3 regions of the Aquamicrobium ahrensii genome follow, and region 3 is predicted to be linked to each of the others. Evidence: predicted binding sites of a transcription regulator. Region 3 holds the regulator's gene; each other region holds the start of a gene.
What was found. The regulator PhoB, encoded in region 3, activates phosphate uptake and scavenging genes when phosphate is short. The targets are predictions, from matches to a motif close to TGTCATNNANCTGTCAT.
Positions count from the first base shown of each region.

Region 1 (3,278 bases), on a different contig from region 3:
GTCGGTGTCCGTACGCCGATGGGCCAGCGCTGGTTCTCGTGGATCGAACTGTCGGTGCGCGACGGAGACAGCGGCACGGTTTCCCACCGCGCCATCGCGCGCGACATCACCTCCCGCAAGCAAGCCGAAGCCTCGCTCATCTCCGCGCGTGAACGGGCGGAGTTCGCCAACCAGGCCAAGTCCCGTTTCCTGGCCACGGTGAGCCACGAGATCCGCACGCCCATGAACGGCATCATGGGCATGGCCAAACTTCTGTCCGACACCAGCCTGTCGCCCGAGCAACGGACCTATGTGAACGCCGTCTCCACCTCGGCCAGCGCCCTGCTGGCCCTGATCGACGATCTGCTCGACTATTCCAAGATCGAGGCCGGCCGCTTCAATCCGGAACCGCAGCCCATGTCGGTGCGGGAGCTGGCGGACAATGTCGTGGAGCTTCTGGCTGCACGCGCCTATGCGCGCAATATCGGCATCGGCTGCCATGTCGCGCCGGACGTTCCCCGGATGATCACCGCCGATCCGGGACGAATGCGGCAGGTTCTGCTCAATCTGCTCGGCAACGCCATCAAGTTCACCGAGGATGGCGGCGTGGCGCTCGTCATCACGCGTCGCCAGCACGGGAACATCGACCGTATCCGCTTCACCGTAACAGATACCGGACCGGGCATGCACCAAAGCGACCTGGAACGTATTTTCCACGAGTTCGAGCAGGTGGACGGCACTTCGACCCGCAAGCATGGCGGCGCAGGGCTTGGTCTGGCCATTTCCCGCCGCCTTGTCGCGGCCATGGGTGGCACCCTGTCCGTGTCGAGCGCGCCGGGCGAAGGAAGCGAGTTCATTCTCGAACTCCCCGCCACCCGCGCGAGCGCGCCGCTCCACGACCGTCATGATATGCTCGTCGGACGCAAGGTGGTGATCCTCTCGCCCAACACGGTGGAGGCGGAACTCATCGCCGGAACCATCCGCGCGCTCGGCGGCAGTGCGGAGCTGGCCGACACTCCCGCCAGGGCCACGGCGCTGGCGGACGGCTGCGACACGCTGCTGGTGGATGCCGCGCTTGAATGCGGCGACGGCCGGCTGCTCCGGAAGCTGCGCGACAACGGTTTCGCCACCAGCCGGGCCATCACCATGATCGCGCCTAACGATCGTGGCCGGCTCGGGGAATACCATAGCAACGGATATGGAAGTTTCCTCGCCCGCCCGGTGCGTGGCGAAACTCTGCTGAGGGTGCTGCTGGCCCGCGAATCGGTCGCCGTGTCGGAATCCGGCCCGCACGAACACGCCGGCAGCACAGGCCCCGTGGCGGAAAGCCTCCATGTTCTGATCGCCGAAGACAATGAAATCAACGCCATGCTGGCCCGCGCCAGCCTCGTCAAGGCGGGACACCGGGTCGAGGTCGTCCGCACGGGCAAGGAAGCAGTCGACGCTCTCTCTGCTTCCGGAGGCCGTCAACGCTACGACGTGGTGCTGATGGACCTGCACATGCCGGTGATGGACGGCATGGACGCCATCGCCCACATCAGGCGTCATGAAGAAGCGCGTGACCTGCTCCCCGTGCCGATCCTGGTTCTTTCCGCTGACAATCAGGAAACGACGCGCCATTCCGTTCTTGCCCATGGGGCGACCGGCTTCCTGACCAAGCCGCTCGATCCACAGGCCCTGATAGCCGCCGTGCAGGAACAGGTTTCGGCGTGAACGACGCGCCTGCATGAAGCAGGGTTTGTTGCCGATCACGACATATCACGCTACTGTCACAATCCTGTTGCACCACAATCGTATCCCCGCGCCACGAGGGATGGCTCGAAGGAGAATCGCCCGTGCAGACAGCGATGCTACAAGGTCACACCAGCCTCAATGGCGTCGCCGGTCCGGCGGCCGGGTCTGAGGCGCACCCGTTGGCCGGGCCTTTGGGCCGTATCGGCGCTCTCGAAGTCCGGTTGGCCTGCAACGAGGCTGAGATCGAGGCGGCGCAGGAAATCCGCTATCGCATTTTCTACGATGAGCTTGGCGCACGCAGCAGCCTTCACCATATCGGACGCCGCGACGCCGACCGGTTCGATCCGCTTTGCGACCATCTTCTGGTGTTCGATCGCAGCCTCACCGGACCCGACCACCGCCGTATCGTCGGCACCTATCGCCTGCTGCGACAGGAAATGACGGCGGCGGCGGGCGGTTTCTATTCGGAAGACGAGTTCGAACTGCGCGGGCTGGCCGCCCGTCACCCGGAGCGCCGTTTCCTTGAACTTGGCCGCTCCTGCGTCCTGCCTGAATATCGTTCCAGACGCACGATCGAAGCATTGTGGCAGGGTATCTGGGCCTATCTCAACCACTACCGCATCGACGTCATGGTCGGCTGCGCCTCCTTCCCCGGCATCGACCCGTCCGCCCATGCCGAAGCGCTGACCTATCTGGCGCATCATTGCCGCACCGCTTCCGACTGGGATGTGCGCGCCGTTCCCGGCCGCTATCATCCGATGAAGCTGATGCCGATAGACGCCGTGAACCCGAAATCGGCCATCGCCGCCATGCCGCCGCTGGTGAAGGGCTATCTGCGCATCGGCGCACGCATCGGCGACGGCTGCGTCATCGACCGCGACTTTGCGACCGTCGACGTCTTCATCGTCATGCCGGTCAAGGAGATCGCGGCCCGCTATATCACCTACTACGCCGGCGACGGGCAAAGCTACGCGGCCTGAAGTCGTCGCGAGCGATCAGGGAATGTCTTCGGGCCTGCGTCCGGGCCGGCTCTTGTAGGGCGGAATGCGCCAGCCGAAGCGGATCGCCCCACCCCTGACAGCCAGGGCGGCGATGAAGCCTCCAAGCTGACACAAGATTGGCGGCAAGGCGGCCAGGTCGCCGAGCGTATAGACGCCCGCGCCGGCCAGAGCTGCGGTGACATACACTTCCGGCCGAAGCAGCACGGAGGGCTCGCCGGCCAGAATATCGCGCAATATGCCGCCGAAAGTCGCGGTCAGCACGCCCATAATGATGGCGATCACCGGCGAACCGGTCACCATCAACCCCTTGGCCGCGCCCATCACCGCAAAAGCGGCAAGACCGATGGCGTCAAGCCACAGAAGCAGCTTGTAGCGGGATTCGACCCGATGGGCGGTGAAGAAGACCAGAACGGCGATGGCCGCGCAAACCAGCACATAGTCATGGTTCGCGATCCAGAACACCGGCACGTCTAGGATGAGGTCGCGGAAGGTGCCACCGCCAATGCCCGTCACCCCGGCAAGGAACAGGAAGCCGATGATGTCCATCTGCTTGCGCGAGGCGGA
Region 1 covers NZ_JBEPMN010000007.1:12,116-15,393, reverse strand. The annotation lists gene ABID44_RS10675 (ATP-binding protein) at 1-1,692, shown strand, start outside; gene olsB (l-ornithine N(alpha)-acyltransferase) at 1,815-2,693, shown strand; gene ABID44_RS10665 (trimeric intracellular cation channel family protein) at 2,709-3,278, opposite strand, start outside.
Region 1: a site for PhoB is predicted at 1,747-1,763, ahead of olsB (l-ornithine N(alpha)-acyltransferase). Genes of this name have one in related genera too.

Region 2 (3,278 bases), on a different contig from region 3:
GCGGGTCGGTTCGCGGAAGCCGAGCGCACGGGCGGTCATGTGGCGGTCGATCGGGAAGCCGGTGCCGGCAAGCGCGGCCGCTCCCAGCGGGCTTTCGTCCATGCGCTCGATGGCGTCGCGCACCCGCGAAAGATCGCGCGCGAACATCTCGGCATAGGCCAGGCAATGATGGCCGAAGGTGACCGGCTGCGCGGTCTGGAGATGGGTGAAACCGGGCATCACCGTTTCGGCATGTTCTTCCGCACGCTCCACGAACGCCGCGATCAGGCCCTTGAGCGCTTCGGCGACGCGGTGGAATTCGTCCTTCACCCAAAGCCGGAAATCGACGGCCACCTGATCGTTGCGCGAGCGCGCCGTGTGCAGGCGGCCGGCGGCCGGGCCGATCAGCTCGGCCAGCCGCGCCTCGATGTTCATGTGGATGTCTTCGAGCTTCGTGGAGAAGGCGAACTCGCCGTCCTCGATCTCCTTGAGGACCGTCTTCAGACCGTCGGCGATCTTCTGCTGGTCTCCGGCCGAAATTATGCCGGTTTTGGCCAGCATCTCGCTGTGCGCGATCGAGCCTCTTATGTCCTGCGCGTAGAGCTTGCGGTCATAGCCGATGGAGGCGTTGATCGCTTCCATGATCGCGGCGGGACCCGAGGCAAATCGTCCGCCCCACATCTGGTTGCTGGCCTTCTTGTCGGTCATCGCTATAACCCCTGTCCGGAGCAGTTGATAAAATGGCAGACGGCAGAAAACTTTTCCCCACCACGCGCCTGATCGCGGCGGCCCTCGTGGCCGGCGCCGCAGCCGGCGCGCTCGCGGTATATGTCAGCGGCGGCCTTCCTGGCAACAACGCACCGGGCGAGACTGCCGCCGTCGCCGCACAGGATCGCGCCTGCGCCGCCAGGGCCGAACGCGCCAAGGAGGTCGCCTCTGCCGCGACTGGTCACGTCGCCGCCATGCTGCCGGCCGATCCGCCGCAATCGCTTTCCGCCCTCGCCTTCAACGGTCCCGATGGAAAGCCGGCTACGCTTGCCGGCCATGGCGGCAAGACCGTGCTCGTCAATCTGTGGGCCACATGGTGCGCGCCCTGCCGCGCCGAGATGCCGGCCCTCGATGAACTTCAGCAGAAAATGGGTGGCGACGAATTCGAGGTCGTGGCGATCAATGTCGACACCGGCGACGACGCGAAGCCGAAAGCCTTTCTTGACGAGATCGGCGTTTCTAGCCTCGCCTATTACAGCGACCATTCCATGGGCGTCTTCAACGATCTGAAGACGAAGGGGCTGGCGCTTGGCCTGCCCGTCACCGTTCTGGTCGACGGCGAAGGCTGCCTGCTGGCCCACATGAACGGTCCGGCGGAGTGGTCCACCCCGGACGCTCTGAAGCTTATCGGAACTGCGCTGGATGACGCCAAGTAAAGCCCGATCTGCGCACGGTCCTTAACCGGCTTTCATCATATCGACACGCGACTGTTGTCTGCCTGTCATATTCGCCCCATACTTCCGGCCGCGGAACTAAACTCCATTCGGCAATGATGTATCGGAGATGAAGATGAAGCTTCTGGGTATCGCAACCGGTCTTGCTACCGCACTCACTCTCTATTCCTCGGGAACAGCGCTTGCCGCCACCCAGATCAGCTGGTGGCACGCCATGACCGGCGCCAATGCCGAAGTGGTGGAAAAAATCGCCGGCGATTTCAACGCCAGCCAGAGCGATTATGAAGTCGTCCCCGTCTTCAAGGGCACCTATCCCGAGACGCTGAACGCCGGCATCGCCGCCTTCCGCGCCGGGCAGGCTCCCGATATCATCCAGGTCTTCGATGTCGGCACCGGCGTCATGATGGCCGCCGAGGGGGCCATCCGTCCGGTGGCGGAGGTGCTGGAAGGCGCCGGCCTGAAATTCGACAAGAGCCAGTATCTGCCCGGCATCGTCGCCTATTATTCGAAGCCCGACGGCACGATGCTGTCGTTCCCCTACAACTCATCTTCTCCGATCCTCTACTACAACAAGGATGTGTTCGAGAAAGCCGGCCTCGACGTGGACAACCCGCCCAAGACCTGGCAAGAGGTTTTCGAAGCGGCGAAGACGATCAAGACCAGCGGCGCGGCGGCCTGCGGATACACCTCGACCTGGCTGACCTGGATCCATCTTGAGAATTTCGCCGCCTGGAACAACATCTCCTACGGCACCAATGAGAACGGCCTCGCCGGCGGCGACGTCGAACTCAAGATCAACGCCCCGCTCTATGTCAATCACTTCCAGGCGATCGCCGATCTCGCGAAGGACGGCACCTTCAAATATGGCGGCCGCACATCCGAAGCCAAGCAGCTCTTCCTGGCGGGTGAATGCGGCATTCTCACCGAATCGTCGGGCGGCCTCGGCGATATCGTCAAGTCGGGCATGAATTACGGCATCGGTCAGCTGCCCTACGACAAGGACGGCGACGGGCCGCAGAACACCACGCCGGGCGGCGCCAGCCTGTGGGTGATGGCCGGCAAGTCGGACGAGCAGTACAAGGGCGTCGCGGCCTTCTTCAACTACCTGTCGCAGACCGACGTGCAGCAGTACCTGCACGAACAGTCCGGCTACCTGCCGGTGACGCTCGCCGCCTATGAGGCGACCAAGGCTTCGGACTTCTATGAAAAGAACCCCGGCCGCGAAACGCCGATCCTGCAGATGATGGGCAAGGCCCCGACCGAGAATTCCAAGGGCGTGCGCCTCGCCAACCTGCCGCAGGTGCGCGACATCGAGAACGAGGAGTTCGAGAAGATGCTGGCCGGTCAGCAGACGGCGCAGGAAGCGCTCGACGCCGCCGTCAAGCGCGGCGATGCGGCCATCAGTGAAGCCAACGCCAACTAGGCGCTCTCGCATGGACAGGGCGATGGCCGGCGTCATGCCGGTCCTCGCCTCGTCCGCATCTTTTGTCGCTGCCGGCCTGCCCATGCATGCCGCTTCACGCGGCGGGCCGCTCCCATCCTCCGCCCGCCATGCCCGAAAGCACGTCGTTCTGATGCCCGGACCAGCCTGTCTGAACCATCGGCTTGAAAGCGCTCGGTCTTTCTGCTCCGATGGCCCCGCTCGCGCTGCCCGAAGCCGAAGGTGACATACATGACGCCACGCGTCGTATTTCCCAACCGCATCCTGCCCTATCTGCTGGTCGCGCCACAGCTCGCCATCACCCTGATGTTTTTCTACTGGCCGGCGGGGCAGGCGCTCTACCAGTCCATGTTGCGCGAGGACCCGTTCGGCCTGCGCTCCCGTTTCGTGGGGTTCGCCAACTTCAGGAAAGTGCT
Region 2 covers NZ_JBEPMN010000005.1:84,063-87,340, reverse strand. The annotation lists gene argH (argininosuccinate lyase) at 1-687, opposite strand, end outside; gene tlpA (thiol:disulfide interchange protein TlpA) at 720-1,403, shown strand; gene ugpB (sn-glycerol-3-phosphate ABC transporter substrate-binding protein UgpB) at 1,537-2,844, shown strand; gene ugpA (sn-glycerol-3-phosphate ABC transporter permease UgpA) at 3,094-3,278, shown strand, end outside.
Region 2: a site for PhoB is predicted at 1,456-1,472, ahead of ugpB (sn-glycerol-3-phosphate ABC transporter substrate-binding protein UgpB). Genes of this name have one in related genera too.

Region 3 (3,278 bases):
CGCCCTGACTGATCAGGCTTTCGACATCGGTAAGCTGCTTGGAGGCGGACGACTGGGCGTCGGCCGAAATGTATTTGTCACCTGCGGCTTCGATGGCGGCCTTCATCGCCGCCTCATCTGTTTTCCAGCGCTCTTCCTGAAAGTTGGACCAGGAGACGCCGATGATCTTGTCCTTGGCCTGCGCCGAAGCGGAAAGCGCCAGTGACAGGGCGGCGCCTGCCAGAATGGCGGTCGTGAACTTCCTCATGATTTCCTCCCTGCGCCCTGACGGACGCCAATGAACTGACCCGTTAGGCCGGCTGGAGACTTTTTTCGAGCCTCGAAAAAAGTGTGGCGTAATGCCCCGCCCGAGTCAACGGATTTCGCGTGCCCCCACCTATTTATTTCGAATTTCGAAATAAATAATGACAGCGATTGAAGCTTCTGACACACTTTGCTGGCTGCTATGCACGCATCGCAGCACGGGAGATTGAGGAAGCCATGACCGTTGGAATGCGGCACGACGATCTGCGCCGGCGCAACCGCGCCATGGTGATCGCCGCCACACGGCGAGGCGGCCAGGCTTCGCGCACGGAAATCGCCGCCATCACCGGTCTCAGCCACTCCACCATATCGGCCATTTCGTCAGACCTGATCGCAGAACGCATATTGACGCAAACCCGGCAGGACGCGCCGGCGCTCAAGCGCGGCAGGCCACAGGTCGGGCTTGCGCTCAACCCACAAGCGGCCTGCGTGGTCACGCTGATGCTGTCGCTCAACAGCCTGTCCGCCGTCAGCCTCGACTATGCGGGCAATGTGCTGGATGAAGAGCATCGCCGTCTCGACACGCGCGCCCTGCCCCGCGACAAGCTGATCGACGAATGCCTGACCATGCTTGGCCGGCGGTTGCGTCATCCGGCACGACAGGCAAGGCCGGTTCTGCGCGTCGTTCTGGCTACGCAGGGCATCACGGACGCCGAAGCGCGCTCGATGCTGTGGTCTCCGATCACCCCGCACACCGACATTGCGTTCGCAGACCTGCTCGAAGCGGAATTCTCCATTCCGGTCACGGTGGAGAACGACTGCAACATGATGGCCGAAGCGCTGCGCTGGCGCGATCCCGAGCGCTATCGCGACGATTTCATCGCCATCCTGCTTTCCCACGGCATCGGCATGGGGCTGGTGCTGAAAGGATCGATGTTCACCGGCACCCATTCTTCCGGTGTCGAGTTCGGACACATGGTGCATCGCCCCGATGGCGCGCTCTGCCGCTGCGGCCGGCGCGGCTGCATCGAGGCCTATGCCGGCAGCTACGCCATCTGGCGCAACGCCGCCGGCCACGACGGGAACGAGGAGCCGCGCGGCGATATAGACGAGGCGGAAATGCAGGCGCTGGCCGAAGCTGCCCGCAGCCATGACGGCCCCGAACGGAGAGCGTTTCGCATCGCCGGCGAAGCGCTGGGCTTCGGCCTCGGCAGCCTGTTCGCGCTGATCGACCCGGCCCCCGTGGCCATGGTGGGCCTCAACGCCGCCGCCTTCGACCTGATCGAACCAGCGCTGCGCGAGGCGATAGCCAGAACCGCGGGCGGGCACCATTCGGGATCGATCACCTTCGACACCGAGCCGGACCAGATCGCGCTGCTGCGCGAAGGGTGCGCCATGCGGGCGCTGACCTTCGTCGATCACCGGATCTTCGCCGGCGGCCGTCCTTCACAGGACGACCCCGCCGCGCTTCACTCTTCCCTGATCGCGTAGCCCGAACCGCGCACGGTGCGGATCACATCGGGCATGCGGCCAGTGTTGACCGCCTTGCGCAGCCGCCCGACATGCACGTCCACCGTGCGTTCGTCGATATAGATTGTCTCGCCCCAGACATTGTCCAGCAACTGCCCGCGCGAAAAGACGCGGCCGGGGTGCTGCATCATGAATTCGAGCAGGCGGAACTCGGTCGGGCCGAGCTTGATCTCGCTCTTCTTGCGGTAGACGCGATGCTGCTCGCGGTCGAGCACGATGTCACCGACCTTCAGCACCGAGGACAGGACCTCGGGCTTGGCGCGACGCAGCAGCGCCTTCACCCGCGCCACCAGTTCAGGCATGGAGAACGGCTTGACCAGATAGTCGTCGGAGCCCGTGGAAAGACCCCGCACCCGGTCGCTTTCCTCGCCGCGCGCGGTCAGCATGATGATCGGCAGACGCTCGGTCTGCTCGCGCATCCGCAGCCGCCGGCACAGTTCGATGCCCGAAACCGCCGGCACCATCCAGTCGAGCACCAGAAGATCGGGCACGTTTTCCTGCAAGCGCAACTCGGCTTCGTCGCCGCGCGTGACGATCTCGACCTGATAACCTTCTGCTTCGAGATTGTAGCGCAGGAGCACGCCCAGCGGCTCCTCGTCCTCGACCACCATGATGCGGGGTGCGATCATGTCCTGCTCCTGAAAATGCGCTCAGACCGCGGGCGCCGGCGCGCCGGTTTCGTCCTGTTTCGGACGATGAACGGGCAATTGCTCGCCGGTCAGCACATAATAGGCATTTTCCGCGATATTGGTCACGTGGTCGCCGATCCGCTCCAGGTTCTTGGCGCAGAACAGCAGGTGCGTGCAGGCGGTGATATTGCGCGCATCCTCCATCATGTAGGTCAGCAATTCGCGAAACACAGAGGTGTAGCGCACGTCGATCAATTCGTCCTCGTCGCGCAGGCGCACAAGTCCCTCCGGATTGCGCGTGCCATACTCTTCAATGACGCCCTGCACCTGCTCCAGGACCAGCTCGGCCATGTCCTCGATCGACCGGGCGAGTTCGCGCGGCATGACCGACTTGCCGACGGCGTCGACGCGCTTGGCGATGTTCTTGGCGAGGTCGCCGATCCGCTCCAGATCTCCCGCCATGCGGATGGCGCCGACGATGGCGCGCAGATCCTGCGCCATGGGCTGGCGCTTGCCGATCAGGATGATGGCGCGATCGTCCAGCCGGCGCTGGAGGCTGTCCATGACAGCATCTTCGGAAATGACACGCTGCGCCAGCGCGCTGTCGGGGACGATCAGGCTCTGCGTGGCCTCGTCCACCATCGACCGCGCCAGACTGACCATGTCCCGCACCAGCCCCTCGATCTCTTGCAGATCGTCGTCAAAGGCGGTCACCGTATGGGCACCCATTATCCGTTCCTCGTCTGTTGGAATGGCAGCGGAACCACTCAGCCGAAGCGGCCGGTGATGTAGTCCTGCGTGCGCTTGTCGTCGGGGTTGGTGAACATCTTCTCCGTCGGCCCCTCCTCGACAAGATTGCCGAGATGGAACATGGCC
Region 3 covers NZ_JBEPMN010000014.1:48,995-52,272, reverse strand. The annotation lists gene xylF (D-xylose ABC transporter substrate-binding protein) at 1-247, opposite strand, end outside; gene ABID44_RS15230 (ROK family protein) at 481-1,734, shown strand; gene phoB (phosphate regulon transcriptional regulator PhoB) at 1,713-2,402, opposite strand; gene phoU (phosphate signaling complex protein PhoU) at 2,424-3,131, opposite strand; gene pstB (phosphate ABC transporter ATP-binding protein PstB) at 3,170-3,278, opposite strand, start outside.